3 regions of the Streptomyces sp. NPDC048295 genome follow, and region 1 is predicted to be linked to each of the others. Evidence: riboswitches for the same ligand, from Rfam matches in the RefSeq annotation. Region 1 holds a riboswitch; each other region holds the start of a gene.

Region 1 (5,345 bases):
TGCCGGGCACGACGACGAGGTCCGCGTCGGACAGCTCCTCGGCGCGGTCCACGAACCTGACGACGACGCCGGGCTCGGCGGCCAGCGCGTCCACATCGGTGAAGTTCGACATCAGCGGGACCGCGCACACCGCGACGCGCAGCACGTCCTCGCCGTGCGGCGGCGCGACCACCGATTCGCGCACGGCTCCGCGCAGCGAGACCCGCAGACCGTCCTCCTCGTCGATGCCGAGGCCGTGGGCGAAGGGCAGCACCCCGTACGTCGGCCGTCCGGTGATGTCCCGCAGCATCTCCAGGCCCGGCTCCAGCAGCGACACGTCGCCGCGGAACTTGTTGACGAGATAGCCGGCGATCAGCGACTGGTCCTCGGCGGCGAGCAGCGCCGTCGTGCCGAAGAACGAGGCGAAGACACCGCCGCGGTCGATGTCGCCGACGACCACCACCGGGAAGCGCGCCGCCCGCGCTATACCCATGTTCACGATGTCCGTGCGCCGCAGATTGATCTCGGCCGGGCTCCCCGCCCCCTCGCAGATCACCGCGTCGTACGTGCTCCGGAGCTGCTCCAGGCAGTCCACGACCGTGGAGAGCAGGGCCTGCTGCCGGCCGCCGTGGTAGCCGCGGGCGCTCATCTCGCCGACCGGCTTCCCCATCAGGACGACCTGGCTGGAGCGGTCGCTGCCGGGCTTGAGCAGGACCGGGTTCATCAGCGCGCTCGGCTCCACACGGGCCGCCTGGGCCTGCATGGCCTGGGCGCGCCCGATCTCGGCGCCCTCGCGGGTGACGAACGAGTTCAGCGACATGTTCTGCGCCTTGAAGGGCGCCACCTTCACGCCCCGGCGCACGAGCCAGCGGCAGATGCCCGCGGTGACGACGCTCTTGCCCGCGTCGGAAGTGGTTCCGGCGACCAGCAGCCCGCCGCTCATGCGCTTCTCCGTCCTGCGATACGAGGTCCCGCCGCGCGGCGGGACGTGATCCGTCGTGCGGCCAGGGCCGCGCCGAGCCGTCCCGCCACGCACACGCCGAGGGCCAGCGCGCCCACCCGGCGCGACAGCCGCACCGCGCGCTCGATGTCCGCGGTCTCCACCGCCCGGCCCGTCTCCCCGTTGAGCACGGGGCGGTGCTCGACCCGGCCGCCGTACGCGAGGGTGCCGCCGAGCCGTACGCCCAGCGCGCCCGCGAACGAGGCCTCCACCGGGCCCGCGTTGGGGCTCGGGTGCTGGGCGGCATCGGCCCGCCAGGCGCGGACCGCTCCCTGCGGCCGCCCTCCGGCGGCCACGGCGAGCAGGGCCGTGAGCCGGGCACCGGGCCAGCCCGCGAGGTCGTCGAGGCGGGCCGAGGCCCAGCCGTAGCGGCGGTGGCGGGGCGACTTGTGCCCGACCATGGCGTCGAGGGTGTTGGCGGCCCGGAAGCCGGCCAGCCCGGGGACCCCGGCCAGCGCGCCCCACACCAGGGCGCCGACCACGGCGTCCGAGGTGTTCTCCGCCACGGACTCGACCACGGCGCGGGCGATCTGCGGACCGTCCAGGGACTGCGGGTCGCGCCCGCACAGATGCGGCAGCCGCTCCCGGGCCAGGTCGATGTCACCGGCCGACAGGGCGGAGCCGATGGCCCGTGCCTCACGGCCCAGGGAGGTGCCGCCGACGACGGACCAGGTGGCGGCCGCGGTCAGCGCCACGGAGGCGGCGGGGCTGCGGCGTACGGCGCGGGCGAGCAGCGCGGCACCGCCGGCGGCGCCTCCGGCGCAGACGAGGGTGTGCAGCGTGCCCCACCCGCGGTGGTCGCGCCACAGCCGGCGCTCGACGACCGCCGCGGCCCGCCCGAAGGCGGCGACCGGGTGTCCCCGGCGGGGATCACCGAGCAGCAGATCGCCGATCAGACCGGCCGTGGCGCCGTACGCGAAGATGCGGTCGGCTCGCACGGCTCAGCCGGCCGTCGCGCCTCGGCGGACCTTCGTACAGGAGGCTCTCGGCGAGAGCACCGGGACAGCGGACGCACGGCAGCCGGGCATGGCGATATGTCCTCACTCAGGGTCCGCGCCCTGGTTCGACGTGACCGGCGACGAGAGTCTCCTGGCTCCCGGATCCGCGGTTCCCCCGGCCTTCCAGCCCGCTCGCGCGTGCCGTGACTTCCGGTGTGGGGGACCGCTCCCCGGTGACAGTGGCGGGACCGCGCCGGATTCGCACCGGCTTCCTCTGCTGTCGCCGTAATTGGCTCCGGCAGTCCACCACGCTCCGCGAACGCCCGTCAACCTGCCGTTGACCTGCGGCTGCGCAGTGTGCTGATACCCACATCGGGCCGGACACCACAGGTGTCCGGCCCGACGGGGGAGCGTGCGCGGGGTGGTTCAGGCGACGATCAGATAGATGCCGTACGCGACGGCCGCCGCGCACAGCGTGAAGCAGACGTACGCGCCGGCGCGGGCCAGCAGCACCGAGCCGCCGGAGCCGCCCTGCGCCGCCGGTTCCGGCTGCTTGGAGAGGCCGACGATGCCCAGGGTGAAGAGGCCCACCAGCGCGACGGTGACGACGAGGGAGACGCCGAATACGGAGCCGAGGGCTGCCCAGTCGATGTTCATGCTGAATCCTTAGACGGCCGGGTCAGACGGTGGCGGGTCGCGCCGGGTCCTGGGTGGTTCCGGCCGGGGCCGGAATGGTGGTCATGAGGTTCTGGGCCGTTGCCTGGGCCGCGGTGGGCGGCGGGCTGACGGCGGCGATGGCCGTGGTTATGACGCCCACCGGCTCGGCTTCCGCCGGGGCGACGTCGCCGTGGCCGACCGGCTTGCGCCGCGACACCAGCCAGATCGCACCGGATCCCGCGACCAGCAGCGCCGCGACGACCACGACGCCCCAGGTGCCCTGCTTGGTGAGGAGTTCCGCGCCCGCACCGACCAGACCGGCGGCCGGCAGCGTCAGACCCCAGGCGACGAACATCCGGGTGGCGGTGGACCAGCGGACCACCCCGCCCTGGCGGCCGAGGCCCGCGCCCATCACGGCGCCGGAGCAGGACTGGGTGGTGGAGAGGGAGAAGCCGAGGTGCGAGGAGGCCAGGATGACGGTGGCCGCGCTGGTCTGGGCGGCGAAGCCCTGCGGCGGCTTGAGGTCGGTGAGGCCGCTGCCCATGGTGCGGATGATCCGCCAGCCGCCCAGGTAGGTACCGAGCGCGATGGCCGTACCGGCGCAGACGATGACCCAGACCGGCGGGTTGGCGCCCGGGTGCAGGACGCCGCCGGTGACCAGGGCCAGGGTGATGATGCCCATGGTCTTCTGCGCGTCGTTGGTGCCGTGGGCGAGGGAGACCAGCCCGGCCGAGGCGATCTGGCCGGCCCGGTACCCCTTGGCGGTGGCCTTCTCCTGGGCGTCGTTGCGGACCTTTCCGCCGATCCGGTACGTCAGCCTGGTGGCCAGCAGCGCGGCCAGACCGGCGACGATCGGGGCGGCGAGGGCGGGGAGCAGCACCTTGGTGACGACGGTGCCGCCGTTGACGGACGACCAGCCCGCGGACATCACGGCGGCGCCGATCAGACCGCCGAACAGGGCGTGCGAGGAGCTGGACGGCAGTCCGACCAGCCAGGTCAGCAGATTCCACAGAATGGCGCCGACGAGTGCCGCGAAGATGACTTCTGTTCGCAGCCCGTCCTCGTTGATGATCCCGCCGGAGATCGTCTTGGCGACCTCCACCGACAGGAACGCGCCGACGAGATTGAGAACGGCGGACATGGCCACCGCTGTCTTCGGTCTGAGTGCACCGGTCGAGATGGTGGTCGCCATCGCGTTCGCGGTGTCGTGGAAACCGTTCGTGAAATCGAACACTAGAGCTGTCACGATCACAATCGCGAGTAGCAGCGTGATGTGTTCCATTTACCCAGGCAATCGTTCGGCGTCATTGGCATGTGGACCGTAGGCAACCTGGGTGAACGGAAGATGAACTGGGCGGGGCGCTGGGGTGTTCCAAACCGGAGCGAAGGCATTCCGCTTGTGCTCGACGCGGGCGTGGCCCGGCTTTCCGGCGTGGTGCGGCTGTGGCCGATCGCATACCCGTTCGTCCGCGGGGCTGACAGGATCGGCGCATGAGCGATCAGCAGCGGAACGCGATCGAACGTGCCTGGGACGGTGTCGTCGCCACCGCCCGCAGGACGGCGGCCGAGGGCCTCGTCGTCGGGACCTCGGGAAACGTCTCGGCACGGGTCGGCGACACGATCCTGGTCACACCGAGCGGAGTGCCGTACGACCGGCTGGGCCCCCAGGACGCCGTCGGCGTCGATCCGGAGGGCAACCGTGTACTCGGTTCACTGGCCCCGACCAGCGAACTGCCACTCCACCTCGCCGTCTACCGGAACACCGACGCGGCCGCCGTCGTGCACACCCACGCCGTGCACGCCACCGCTGTTTCCACGCTGGTGCCCGAGGTCCCGTCGGTCCACTACGCCGCCGCCATACTGGGCGGCCCCGTCCGCGTCGCGGCCTACGCGCGCTACGGCACTGCCGAACTGGCCGAGAACATGCTCGCCGCCCTGCGCGACCGCACGGGCTGCCTTCTCCAGAACCACGGAACCGTCACCTACGGAGCCACCCTGGACCAGGCGTACGACCGGACCGCCCAGCTGGAATGGCTCTGCCGGCTCTGGCTCGCCGCGAGCTCCGTGCCCGGGCTCACCCCGAACCTGCTCTCGCCGGAGCAGCTGAGCGATGTGCGGGAGGCGTTCAAGGGGTACGGACAGCCGGGCGGGCCCGGCCCCGCCCACCGGACGGGCTAAGGCCTGTGGCGGGGGCCCGCACCCCCCGTGACACTGAAGCCGTGCGCCCGGCAACAGTCACGGCAGCAGCCGTCACCACGATCCTCGGCGTCGGTGCGGCAGCGGTCGCGGCCGGCCGGCTGGCCAGCGACGCGGTCCTCGGAGCGCCGTCCGGGCGGCCGCTCCCCGCCGACCGCAGACTCACCGTGCACGCCACGGCGGCCGGGCAGGTCACCCTGACCCGCTCCCTCACCGCCCTGCGGCCCGGCACGTACGGACTGGTCGGCAAGGGCGTCCACGCGGTGGTCGGCCCGGTGATCGAGCACGCCCACCACGCCCCCGACACCGTCGTACGCAGACTGGAGCGCGTCGACCACGGCAGCCTGGACACCGGCGCCAAGGTCCGCGTCACCCCGCAACTGCACAGCGGCGACCCGTCCTCGGCGCTCGGCCTCCACCACCAGGAGGTCGAGATCCCCGGCGAACTCGGTGCCCTGCCCGCCTGGTTCCTCCCCGGCCCGCGCGACACCTGGGTCATCACCGTGCACGGCCTCGGGACCACCAGGGAACACCCCATGAACGTCATGAGGTTCCTGCACGGCCAGCGCCTGCCC
Region 2 (5,345 bases), on a different contig from region 1:
AGCCGGAGCTCGTTCGCGCCGAGCGGGGCGAAGAAGCGGTCCACGTCCGCGCGGGTGACGTCCGCCAGCGCGGACGGGGACCAGCGCGGAGCACGGTCCTTGTCGACGACCTGGGCACGGATGCCCTCGACGAGGTCGGGTGAGTCGAGAGCGGCGCACGAGACGCGGTACTCCTGCTCCAGCACCCGTTCCAGCGGCCCGAGACGGCGGGCCCGGCGCAGGGCGGCCAGGGTCACCTTGACCGCGGTGGGGGACTTGGAGAGCAGGGTGTCCGCGGTGTCCTTCGCGGCGGGTACGCCCGATGCGAGGAGCCGCGCCACGATCTCCTCGGCGGTGTCGGCGGCGTAGCAGGAGTCGATCCACTCGCGGGCGGCGGAGAGCCTTCCGGCCGGAGGCTCCGCCACATGCCGTTCCATCACTGCGTGTACGGAGTCGACGGCGAGTTCCCGGGTCAGCGCCGGCAGGGCCGACGCGGGCACGAAGTGGTCCGCGAGCCCGCACACCAGGGCGTCGGCGGCACCGACGGGTGCCCCCGTGAGCGCCAGATGGGTGCCGAGTTCGCCGGGGGCCAGGGCGAGGAGGTAGGTGCCGCCGACATCGGGGACGAAGCCGATGCCGGTCTCGGGCATGGCGATCCTGGAGCGTTCGGTGACGATACGGACGCTGCCGTGGGCGGAGACGCCGACGCCGCCGCCCATCACGATGCCGTCCATGAGGGCGACATAGGGCTTGGGGTAGCGGGCGATCAGCGCGTTGAGACGGTACTCGTCGCGCCAGAAGTCCGCGGTGGCGGTGCCGCCGGTACGGGCGTCCTCGTGGATCGCGCGGATGTCGCCGCCCGCGCACAGACCGCGTTCGCCGGCGCCTTCGATGACCACCCTCGCGACCGCGGGGTCGTCGGCCCAGGCGGAGAGCGCCTCCTCGATGCGGAGGACCATGGGACGACTGAGGGCGTTGAGTGACTTGGGACGGTTGAGGGTGATGTATGCAGCGTGACCCTCGGTGCGGGTCAGGACGTGGTCGTGGTCGGCCGGTGCTTCGTTGGTCATCGCAGGTTCTCCGTCAGTCCACGCGCGACGATCACGCGCATGACCTCGTTGGTGCCTTCCAGGATCTGGTGGACCCGTAGGTCGCGGACGATCTTCTCGATGCCGTACTCGCTGAGGTAGCCGTAGCCGCCGTGCAGTTGGAGGGCCGCGTCGGCGACGGCGTAGCCGGTGTCGGTGGCGAACCGCTTGGCCATCGCGCACAGGCGCGGGGCCAGCGGATCGCCCGCGTCCAGGGCTTCAGCGGCCTGCCGGACCAGGGCGCGGGCGGCGGCGAGTTCCGTGGCCATGTCGGCGAGACGGAACTGCAGGGCCTGGGCGTCCAGCAGCCGGGCGCCGAAGGCCTCGCGGTCCGCAAGGTGGGCCAGGCTGCGGTCGAGGGCGCTCTGCGCACCGCCGAGCGAGCAGGCGGCGATGCCGAGGCGGCCGCCGTTGAGGCCGTTCATGGCGATGCGGAAGCCGTCGCCCTCGGCGCCGAGCCGCCGGTCGGCGGGGACGCGGACGCCGTCCAGGATCACCTGGCGGGTGGGCTGGGCGTTCCAGCCCATCTTCCGTTCGTCGGGGCCGAAGGAGACGCCCGGGTCCTCCCGCTCGACGACGAAGGCGGAGATCCCGCCCGGGCCGGGCTCGCCCGTCCGTGCCATGACCAGGTAGAGGCCGGAGGCGCCGGCGCCGGAGATGAACTGTTTGACGCCGCTCAACACGTACTGGTCGCCGTGCCGTTCGGCGCGGGTACGCAGGGCGGCGGCGTCCGAACCCGCGCCGGGTTCGGTCAGGCAGTAGCTGCCCAGGGTCGCGGCGGAGCAGAGGCCCGGCAGCCAGCGGTCCCGCTGCGCCTCGTCGCCGTACCGGTCGATCATCCAGGCGACCATGTTGTGGATGGACAGGTATCCGGCGATGGAGGGACAGCCGGTGGCGAGGGTATCGAAGACGAGGACGCCGTCGGCGCGGCCGAGGCCGCAGCCGCCGTATGCCTCGTCGACGTACACACCGGCGAGGCCGAGCGAGGCGGCCCGCCGGATGACGTCGATGGGGAAGTGCTTGTCCTGGTCCCACGTGACGGCGTGCGGGGCCAGCTGCTCCTGGGCGAAGTCGAGAGTGACCTCGGCGAGGGCGCGCTGCTCCTCGGTGAGGGCGGTGGTCATGGCGGCGCTCACCCCATCGTCGGGATCGTGAAGTTCGCGCCCTCCTTGACCCCGGAGGGCCAGCGCGAAGTGACGGTCTTGGTACGGGTGTGGAAGCGGATCGAGTCCGGGCCGTGCTGGTTCAGGTCGCCGAAGCCGGAGCGCTTCCAGCCGCCGAAGGTGTGGTAGGCGACGGGCACCGGAATGGGCACGTTGACGCCGACCATGCCGGTGTTCACCCGGCGGGTGAACTCGCGCGCCGTGTCACCGTCGCGCGTGAAGACGGCGACGCCGTTCCCGAAGGCGTGTTCGCTGGGCAGGCGCAGCGCCTCCTCGAAGTCGGCCGCCCGGACCACCGAGAGGACGGGCCCGAAGATCTCCTCGCGGTGGATACGCATCGAGGGATCCACACGGTCGAACAGGGACGCTCCGGCGAAGAAACCGTTCTCGTGCCCTGGCAGGGTGAAACCGCGCCCGTCCACGACGAGTTCGGCTCCCTCGTCGATGCCGATGTCGACGTACCGACGGACTCGGTCCAGGGCGTCGCGGCTGACCAGTGGTCCGAAGTCGGCCGCGGGGTCGTCGGACCGGCCGATCCGCAGGGCCGAGATCCGGTCCTTGAGAGCGGCGACGAGACGGTCGGCCGTTTCCTCGCCGACGGGCACGGCGACGGAGATGGCCATGCAGCGCTCGCCCGCCGAGCCGTAACCGGCACCGATCAGGGCGTCGACGGCCTGATCGAGGTCGGCGTCGGGCATCACGATCAGGTGGTTCTTGGCGCCGCCGAAGCACTGGGCGCGCTTGCCGTGCGCGGCGGCGGTGGCGTAGATGTGCGCGGCGACCGGGGTGGAGCCGACGAAGCCCACTGCCTGGACCCGCGGGTCCTGGAGCAGCGTGTCGACGGCCTCCTTGCCGCCGTTGACGACGTTCAGTACGCCCGGCGGCAGCCCGGCCTCCAGGAAGAGCTCCGCGAGCCGCAGCGGTACGGACGGGTCGCGCTCGGACGGCTTGAGGACGAATGCGTTTCCGCAGGCGAGAGCGGGTGCGGCCTGCCAGAGCGGGATCATCGCGGGGAAGTTGAACGGGGTGATGCCCGCGACCACGCCCAACGGTGAGCGCAGCGAGTGCACGTCGATGCCGGTGCCGGCGTTGTCGGTGAACTCGCCCTTGAGGAGGTGCGGGATCCCGGCGGCGAACTCGACCACCTCCAAGCCCCGTTGAAGGTCGCCGTGAGCGTCGGCGACGGTCTTGCCGTGCTCCGCCGACAGCATCCGGGCCAGATTCTCACGCTCGCCCTCGACGAGCTGGAGGAAGCGCAGCAGCACGCGGGCCCGGCGCTGCGGGTTCCACTGGCCCCATTCCGCCTGTGCTTCCTCGGCGTTGGCGATGGCGGCCTCGGTGTCGGCCCGTCCGGCCAGAGGCACGCGGGCCTGGACGGTGCCGGTGTTCGGGTCGTACACGTCGGCGAAGAGCCCGGACGCGCCGGGGATGTGCTTTCCGCCGATGAAATGGGTGAGTTCACGGACCATGGGTGCCTGCTCTCGTCAGGTTGGATCCGGGGATGGCACGGCGGACCGGCGAGCGACACCCGGATGGGGGCGTGCCGCTGCGGGAAGCCGTGAGAACTACGAGCGTGCGGAAACTGTGTGCGCGCGCTCCGCCGGATCACCAGGGTCGTGGGTACGGACCGGTGCCATGCGTGTCTGCTCCATCCTCGTGGACAACACGGAACAACCCGCGGCCGGTATCCTGACTCCCGGATCCCCGCGCGCCGCCCGCCTTCCCGACAGACCTCGTCAGTGGCGTGTGGATGGCAGCACACTCCCCGGTCACAGTGGCGGGACCGTGCCGGACTTGCACCGGCTTCCCTGCACCGCGGACCTTGTGCCACGAACATATAGTTGGACGTCCTAGTAAGTCCAGGGTGCCGCCAGCGCGCCTAGAGTCGGAGCATGCGCATCGTCTCCCTGCTTCCGGCGGCCACGGACATCGTGGCGGACCCCGGACTCGTCGCCGACCTGGTCGGACGCACCCACGAATGCGACTAGCCCCCCACCGTGCTCGCCTCCGTGCCTGTCGTGACCCGCGCCGAATTCGACGCGGACGAGCTCGGCAGCCGGGAGATCTCCGACGCGGTCGGCGGAGCCGGACATGCCGGCTCCTCCCGAGGCTGCGCGGCTGGGAAGACCTGCCGGCGGTACGCGCCGGGGATGTGTGGGTCCTGGACGGTCCCGCGTACTTCAACCGGCCGGGACCGAGGGGCGTCCGGGGTGCCGAGGTGCTCGCGCACGTGCTGCACGGAGTGGCGGTGGGGGAGCCGGTGACCGTGGCGGAAGCCTCACGGGTCGGGCTGAGCGGGGCACCTGTCTACAGGTCCCCGTGTCCGGAGACTCGGTGCTCTGGGGCACAGGCGTGGCTGGAGCAGCTGACGTCGTGGCCCATCCACTACATCTGGGATGGCAAGAACAAGGCGCTCCCAGATGTAGTGTGAGGGGCGCTGGTGGTTCGCCGGGCGCTCCCGCGCTCGGCGAGGCAAGAGGGAACCCGGTGAAAGACCGGGGCTGCCCCGCAGCGGTGAGCGGGAACGACCGCCGTCAGAGGCACCGGGCGCCTGGGCTCCCGGTAAGCGACGGCCATAGGAGCCTCCGGAAGAGGCGTGCCCGCGAGTCCGAAGACCTGCCACTGGTGCGCCCGCCGACGAGCGTGGGCGCCGCTTCGAGGTCCAGGGGGAGGGCCGCGCGGCAGGTGCGCGACGTCCCGGCGGAGGGCCGTACCCGTCCGGCATCGTGCCGTCGGCCCATGCCGCGTCGCCTTCCACCGGCCTGCCTCGAAGCACCGGGCACGACGACAGGGGGAGACCGGCATGCGGAGTTCCTCTCTCGCGTCCCGGCGGACAGCTCCAGTACCTGGAAGCTGTGTCAGCGAGCAAGTGGCCGGCCGGTGTGGGCGGCTGGTGCGCCCGCTTTGTGCGGCGTGGCAGGAGAGAAGCGAGGAATGGCAGTGATCTGTGTCGGAGGCATGATCGGAATCGGCAAGACGAGCGTCGCCGAACTGATCGCCAAGGAGCTGGGCAGCGAGGTCTTCTACGAGAGCGTGGACGACAACCCGATCCTGCCGCTCTTCTACTCCGCGAGCCCCGAGGAGATCGAGGCGAAGCGCTACCCGTTCCTCCTCC
Region 3 (5,345 bases), on a different contig from region 1:
GCCCGCCGCCCAGGGCCTTTCGTCCGGATCACGCCGGGCTCGCTCGCGGGGACCGGCCCGGTCCGGACGAAGCGCCCTAGTCCTCCGGCGGGAAGACGACCTCCCCCGAGCCGGTCAGCGTGATCGTGATCGCCTCGACCGGGCAGCCCTCGGCCGCCGTGAGGACCTGCTCGTCGGCGTCGGTCTCCGGGACCACCGGGCGCGACTGCCGGGCGGAGTCCAGGGCGAAGCGGCCCGGTGCGTGGTTCAGGCACATCCCGGAGCCGATGCAGATCCCCCGGTCGACCTCCACGGCCCAGCGGTCCCCCATCACGCCCCCTCGTATCCGGCCGGCAGGTGGATCATCTTGTGCTCGAAGTACTCGCCGTACCCCTCGGGGCCGAACTCCCGCCCCAGACCTGAGTTCTTGTACCCGCCGAACGGGCCGAGCATGTCGAGACTGAAGGTGTTCACGCTGTACGTACCGGTCCTGACCCGGCGGGCGATGTCGATGCCGCGTTCGGTGTCGGCGGTCCAGACGCTGCCGCTGAGGCCGTAGTCGGAGTCGTTGGCGATCCGTACGGCCTCGTCCTCGTCGCCGTACGGCAGCAGGCAGATGACGGGGCCGAAGATCTCCTCGCGGGCGATGCGCATGGAGTTGTCGACGTCACCGAAGAGGGTCGGCTCGACGTACCAGCCCCGCTCCTGGGAAGCCGGACGGCCGCCGCCGGTGAGGATCTTGGCGCCTTCGTCCTGCCCGATCCGGATGTAGTCGAGCGAACGCCGCTGCTGGCGCTGCGCGACCAGCGGGCCGAGTTCGGTGGCGGGGTCGAGCGGGTCGCCGACCTTCAGCGCACCGGCCGCCGCGGCGAACGCCTCGGCCGTCTCGTCGTAACGGGAGCGCGGGACGAGGATGCGGGTCTGGGCCACGCACGCCTGGCCGTTGATCATCCAGGCGAAGGGGACGATGCCCGCCACGGCGGCGTCCAGATCGGCGTCCGGCAGGATGACCGCGGCGGACTTGCCGCCCAGCTCCAGGGTGACCCGGGTGAGGTTGCGCGAGGCGACCTCCATCACCCGGCGCCCGGCGGCCACGGAGCCGGTGAACGACACCTTGTCGACGCCGGGGTGCCCGACCAGGTACTCGCTGACCTCCCGGTCGGCCGGAAGGATCGACAGCACCCCCTCCGGCAGCCCGGCCTCGGCGGCGATCTCGGCCAGGATGTAGGCGTCCAGCGGGGACTCGGGCGAGACCTTGAGCACGGCGGAGCAGCCGGCCAGCAGGGCGGGCGCGAGCTTGGCGGCGGCGGTGAACTGCGGAACGTTCCACGGCACCACGGCCGCGACCACCCCGACCGGCTCCCGGCGCACCAGCAGCGGCCCGAGCGCCCCGGCCCGCCGCTCCTCGTACGGGAAGTCGCGGGCGACGGTGATCGCCGCGTCCCACACCATCATCGCGGCGAGCGCCTGCACCATGACGCTCGACGTGTACGGGGTGCCGTTCTCCGAGCTGATGACCCGGGCGATCTCCTCGTACCGCACGGCGAAGCCGTCCTTGATCCTGGTCACCACCGCGATCCGCTCGTCCAGGCCCATCCGCGCCCAGGGCCCCGCGTCGAACGCCCGCCGCCCGGCCTCGACGGCCCGGTCCACATCCGCCTCACTCGCGTGCGGCACCCGGCCGATGACCTCTTCGGTGTGCGGCGAGACGACCTCGATGGTGTCCCGGCCCAGCGGATCGACCAACTCCCCGCCGATGAACAGTTTTCCGTGTTCGACAAGCTCGGTCATGACTGCTGCCTCCCGCGGCCCGGCGCGTTGCCCGGCTCAGTATCCGACCCGGCATCTGACTCCGTGTCAGAACTGATACCAGTTCCAGTTCCAGGAGTCCACGTCCGCGACACCGTTCGACATGCACGCGGACGGCTTCGGCGTCGCGCGGGACACCGCCGCCCCACGAAAGGCCGAGCCCATGGCCCGGACCAGATGGTCGACCAGGGCTACTACTGGAACAAGTTCTCGTTACAGTGGGGGCGACGCACCGGAGCCGCAATTCCGCACGTTGTCTGGAGAGATGGGGACCTCATGACGCAGGTGACCGACCACGGCGGGGGCGTGCACAGCATCAAGGTGCCCATCCCGGACAATCCGCTCGGCCATACCCTCGTGCACGTCCTGGACACCGACCGGGGGCCGGTCCTGATCGACACCGGGTGGGACGACCCCGAGGCGTGGGACACGCTCGGCGCCGGGCTCGCCGCCGTCGGTACGGGGGTGGCGGACATCCACGGGGTGGTCATCACCCACCACCACCCCGACCACCACGGGCTCTCCGGGCAGGTGCGCGATGCCTCCGGGGCCTGGATCGCCATGCACGCGGCGGACACCGCGATCGTGCGGCGTACCCGGGAGTCCCGGCCCGGTACCTGGCTGGCGTACCTCGCGGCCAAGCTCACCGCGGTCGGCGCGCCCGAGGAGCACCTCGCGCCGTTGCGGGCCGCCGCGGCCGGCGGAGGGCGGGCGCGGGCGCTGCCGGGGCTGCGGGCCGCGCTGCCGGACCGGGAGATCGTCCCCGGTGAGCTGCTCGATCTGGCGGGGCGCAGGCTGCGGGCGATCTGGACGCCGGGGCACACGCCGGGGCATGTGTGCCTGCATCTGGAGGAGGAGCATCCGGGGAACCTGCCGGGCCGTGGGCGGCTCTTCTCGGGTGACCATCTGCTGCCGGGGATCAGTCCGCACATCGGGCTGTACGAGGACCCGGACGACGCGACGGTCGGCGATCCCCTCGGTGACTACCTGGACTCGCTGGAGCGGATCGGCAGGCTCGGGGCCGCCGAGGTGCTGCCCGCCCATCAGTACGCCTTCACCGATGCGGCGGGACGCGTGCAGGAGCTCATCGGCCATCACGAGGAGCGGCTGACCGGGCTGCTGGGTCTGCTGGCACAGCCGCTGACGCCGTGGGAGCTGGCCGAGCGGATGGAGTGGAACCGGCCCTGGGAGCAGATCCCGCACGGCTCCAGGAACATCGCCGTCTCGGAGGCGGAGGCGCATCTGCGGCGGCTGGTGAAGCTCGGGCGCGCGGAGGCGGTGCCGGGCAGCGAGCCGGTGAGGTACACGGCGGTGTGAGTGCGGGGCGGGCCGCCCCGCCCCGCACCCTTCAGCTCACCGGCCGGGCCTCACTGGCCCACCCGTCCGTCGATGCACTCGCGCAGCAGGTCGGCCTGCCCGCAGTGCCGGGCGTACTCCTCGATCCTGTGCACCAGCAGCGACCGGACGGAGACGCTGTCCTTCCCCAGCCGCTCGCCCAGGTCCGCGTGGCCGGCCAGTGCGGCGTCGGTCGCGGCCTGCTCACGCTCCAGATCGGCGTAGGCGGCGTCGACCACGGCCTGATCGGCGACGGCTCCGTCGAAGTCCGCGTCACGTCTGCCGTACAGCTTGGGCAGCGGCTCACCGTCGGTGATCCAGTTGCGCCAGTCCCGTTCCACCTCGGCGAGGTGGCGCAGGAGGCCGAGCAGCGACAGCGTCGACGGCGGGACCGAGCGCCGGGCCAGCTGCTCCGCGTCCAGGCCCTCGCACTTCATCCTCAGGGTCAGCCGGTAGTCGCGCAGGTACTCCTGGAGCGTCGGGAGCTCGCCGTCCGGACCGGCACCTTCCGAGTTGCGGGGGTCGTCGTCCGGGTCCGCCCACATGTCGGGGTAGACGGTCGCCTGGGTCCAGCGTGCGGGTTGATCACTCATGCGGGACATGGTCGTCCGTTCGGGGCCGAACTCGCCAGTGGGTTTCCGGCGTTGCCCGCCAGTGGGTTTCCGCACCGTCGGTGGGCCGAAGCCGCCCCGGGCCCGGCCGGGCCCGCCCGGTAGAGTGTGCGGGTCGTCATCATGCCCGTTCAGGGGGAAGCCGGTGCGAATCCGGCACTGACCACGCAGCCGTGAGCCGTCGTCGCAGACGGTGAGTCGGAATGCCCTGTCCGCGGTCGTGACCGGCTCGGACCACCGGACCCACCGGAGGTCGGCACCGTCGAGGTATACGGAGCCGGAGCCTGGTGCCTGAGCGTGCCTGTGCCCGGTTCACCCCGCAGGAGAGGCCCCGCCCGCCATGACCGTACGCCGCAGCGCAGCAACGCTCGCCGCCACCGCCGCCGTGCTCTGCTCGGCCGCAGCGCCGGTCGCGGTCGCAGCGCCGTCCCCCTCGCCCTCGCCGTCCGCCGCACTGCCCGCCGGGCTGTACGGCACGAAGGACCCCACCTACGACGGGGTGTGGCGGCAGTCGATGTCGTTCCTCGCCCAGCGGCTGGAAGGGGTCACCCCGGCCGCGAAGTCGGTGGACTGGCTGGTCTCCCAGCAGTGCGCCGACGGCTCCTACGCCGCGTTCCGGCCCGATGTCTCCGCGCCGTGCGACGCGAAGACGGTGCGGGACACCAATGCCACCGCGGCCGCCGCCCAGGCGCTGGTCGAGGTCGGCGGGCACCGGGAGACCGTGAACAACTCGGTGCGCTGGCTGAAGTCCGTGCAGAACGAGGACGGCGGCTGGGGCTACACCGCCGGCACGCCCAGCGACGCCAACTCCACCTCCCTGGTGATCGGCGCCCTCGCCCGGCAGGGGCAGCGGCTCGCCGACATCACCACCCCCGGTGGGAAGACCCCCTACGACCCGCTGCTCGCGCTCGCGATCCCGTGCGGCGGCAAGGACGGCGGCGCCTTCGCGTACCAGCCCGACAAGAAGGGGAAGCTCGCCGCGAACGCGGACGCCACCGCGGCCGCCGTGCTCGGCACGATGGGCAAGGCGATGGCCGTCGGGAACAACGCCGCGGGCAAGGCGCCCAGCTGCCACCCGGGCTCCGGCCTCACGCCCGAGCAGGCCGCCCAGAACGGTGCCCACTACCTCGTCGGCGCCCTCGCCGGCAGCAACCACCTGGACCTGGCGCCGATGCCCGGTGCCACCGACACCACCCCGCAGCCCGACTTCGGCAACACCGCCGACGCGGTCGTCGCCCTGTCCGCCTCCGGCCACCAGGACAAGGCGGCCGGGGCCATCGGCTGGCTGAAGAAGAACTCCGCGGACTGGGCCGCCGGGAGCGGCCCCGCCGCCTACGCCCAGCTGATCCTGGCCGCCCACTCGACCGGCGACGACGCCCGGGACTTCGGCGGCGTCGACCTGGTCGCCCGGCTGAACGCGGCCGGCCCCGAGCCCGCCGCCGTCGTGACGCCCGACCCGTCCGCCGACACCGGGTACGAGGCCACCGAGAAGGACCAGGTCCACAGCGGCGACGACGTGATCGGCGGCGTGTGGTGGTACATCGGCATCGGCCTCGTCCTCGCCGCGATCGCGTTCTTCCTGATCAGCGGCCGCCGCAAGAACAGGCAGCC

What was found. A riboswitch is a leader RNA that binds a small molecule or an ion and turns the genes downstream of it on or off. The one in region 1 is predicted to bind cobalamin.
Region 2: it holds a riboswitch for cobalamin, as region 1 does, so the genes downstream of both, AB0D53_RS31180 (CoA-acylating methylmalonate-semialdehyde dehydrogenase) here and AB0D53_RS10765 (cobalamin biosynthesis protein) in region 1, are expected to answer to the same signal.
Region 3: it holds a riboswitch for cobalamin, as region 1 does, so the genes downstream of both, AB0D53_RS13410 (prenyltransferase/squalene oxidase repeat-containing protein) here and AB0D53_RS10765 (cobalamin biosynthesis protein) in region 1, are expected to answer to the same signal.

Annotation. Positions count from the first base shown of each region.
Region 1 covers NZ_JBEZLL010000006.1:59,747-65,091, reverse strand. Annotated here, with positions in the region: gene AB0D53_RS10770 (cobyric acid synthase) at 1-922, opposite strand, end outside; gene AB0D53_RS10765 (cobalamin biosynthesis protein) at 919-1,917, opposite strand; cobalamin riboswitch at 2,062-2,193, opposite strand; gene AB0D53_RS10760 (hypothetical protein) at 2,344-2,574, opposite strand; gene AB0D53_RS10755 (inorganic phosphate transporter) at 2,597-3,856, opposite strand; gene AB0D53_RS10750 (class II aldolase/adducin family protein) at 4,066-4,752, shown strand; gene AB0D53_RS10745 (hypothetical protein) at 4,794-5,345, shown strand, end outside.
Region 2 covers NZ_JBEZLL010000026.1:12,786-18,130, forward strand. Annotated here, with positions in the region: gene AB0D53_RS31170 (enoyl-CoA hydratase/isomerase family protein) at 1-1,049, opposite strand, end outside; gene AB0D53_RS31175 (acyl-CoA dehydrogenase family protein) at 1,046-2,191, opposite strand; gene AB0D53_RS31180 (CoA-acylating methylmalonate-semialdehyde dehydrogenase) at 2,200-3,699, opposite strand; cobalamin riboswitch at 3,892-4,077, opposite strand; cobalamin riboswitch at 4,655-4,869, shown strand; gene AB0D53_RS31185 (deoxynucleoside kinase) at 5,165-5,345, shown strand, end outside.
Region 3 covers NZ_JBEZLL010000007.1:257,233-262,577, forward strand. Annotated here, with positions in the region: gene AB0D53_RS13390 (ferredoxin) at 77-310, opposite strand; gene AB0D53_RS13395 (aldehyde dehydrogenase) at 310-1,770, opposite strand; gene AB0D53_RS13400 (MBL fold metallo-hydrolase) at 2,065-3,105, shown strand; gene AB0D53_RS13405 (DinB family protein) at 3,156-3,716, opposite strand; cobalamin riboswitch at 3,830-3,965, shown strand; gene AB0D53_RS13410 (prenyltransferase/squalene oxidase repeat-containing protein) at 4,075-5,345, shown strand, end outside.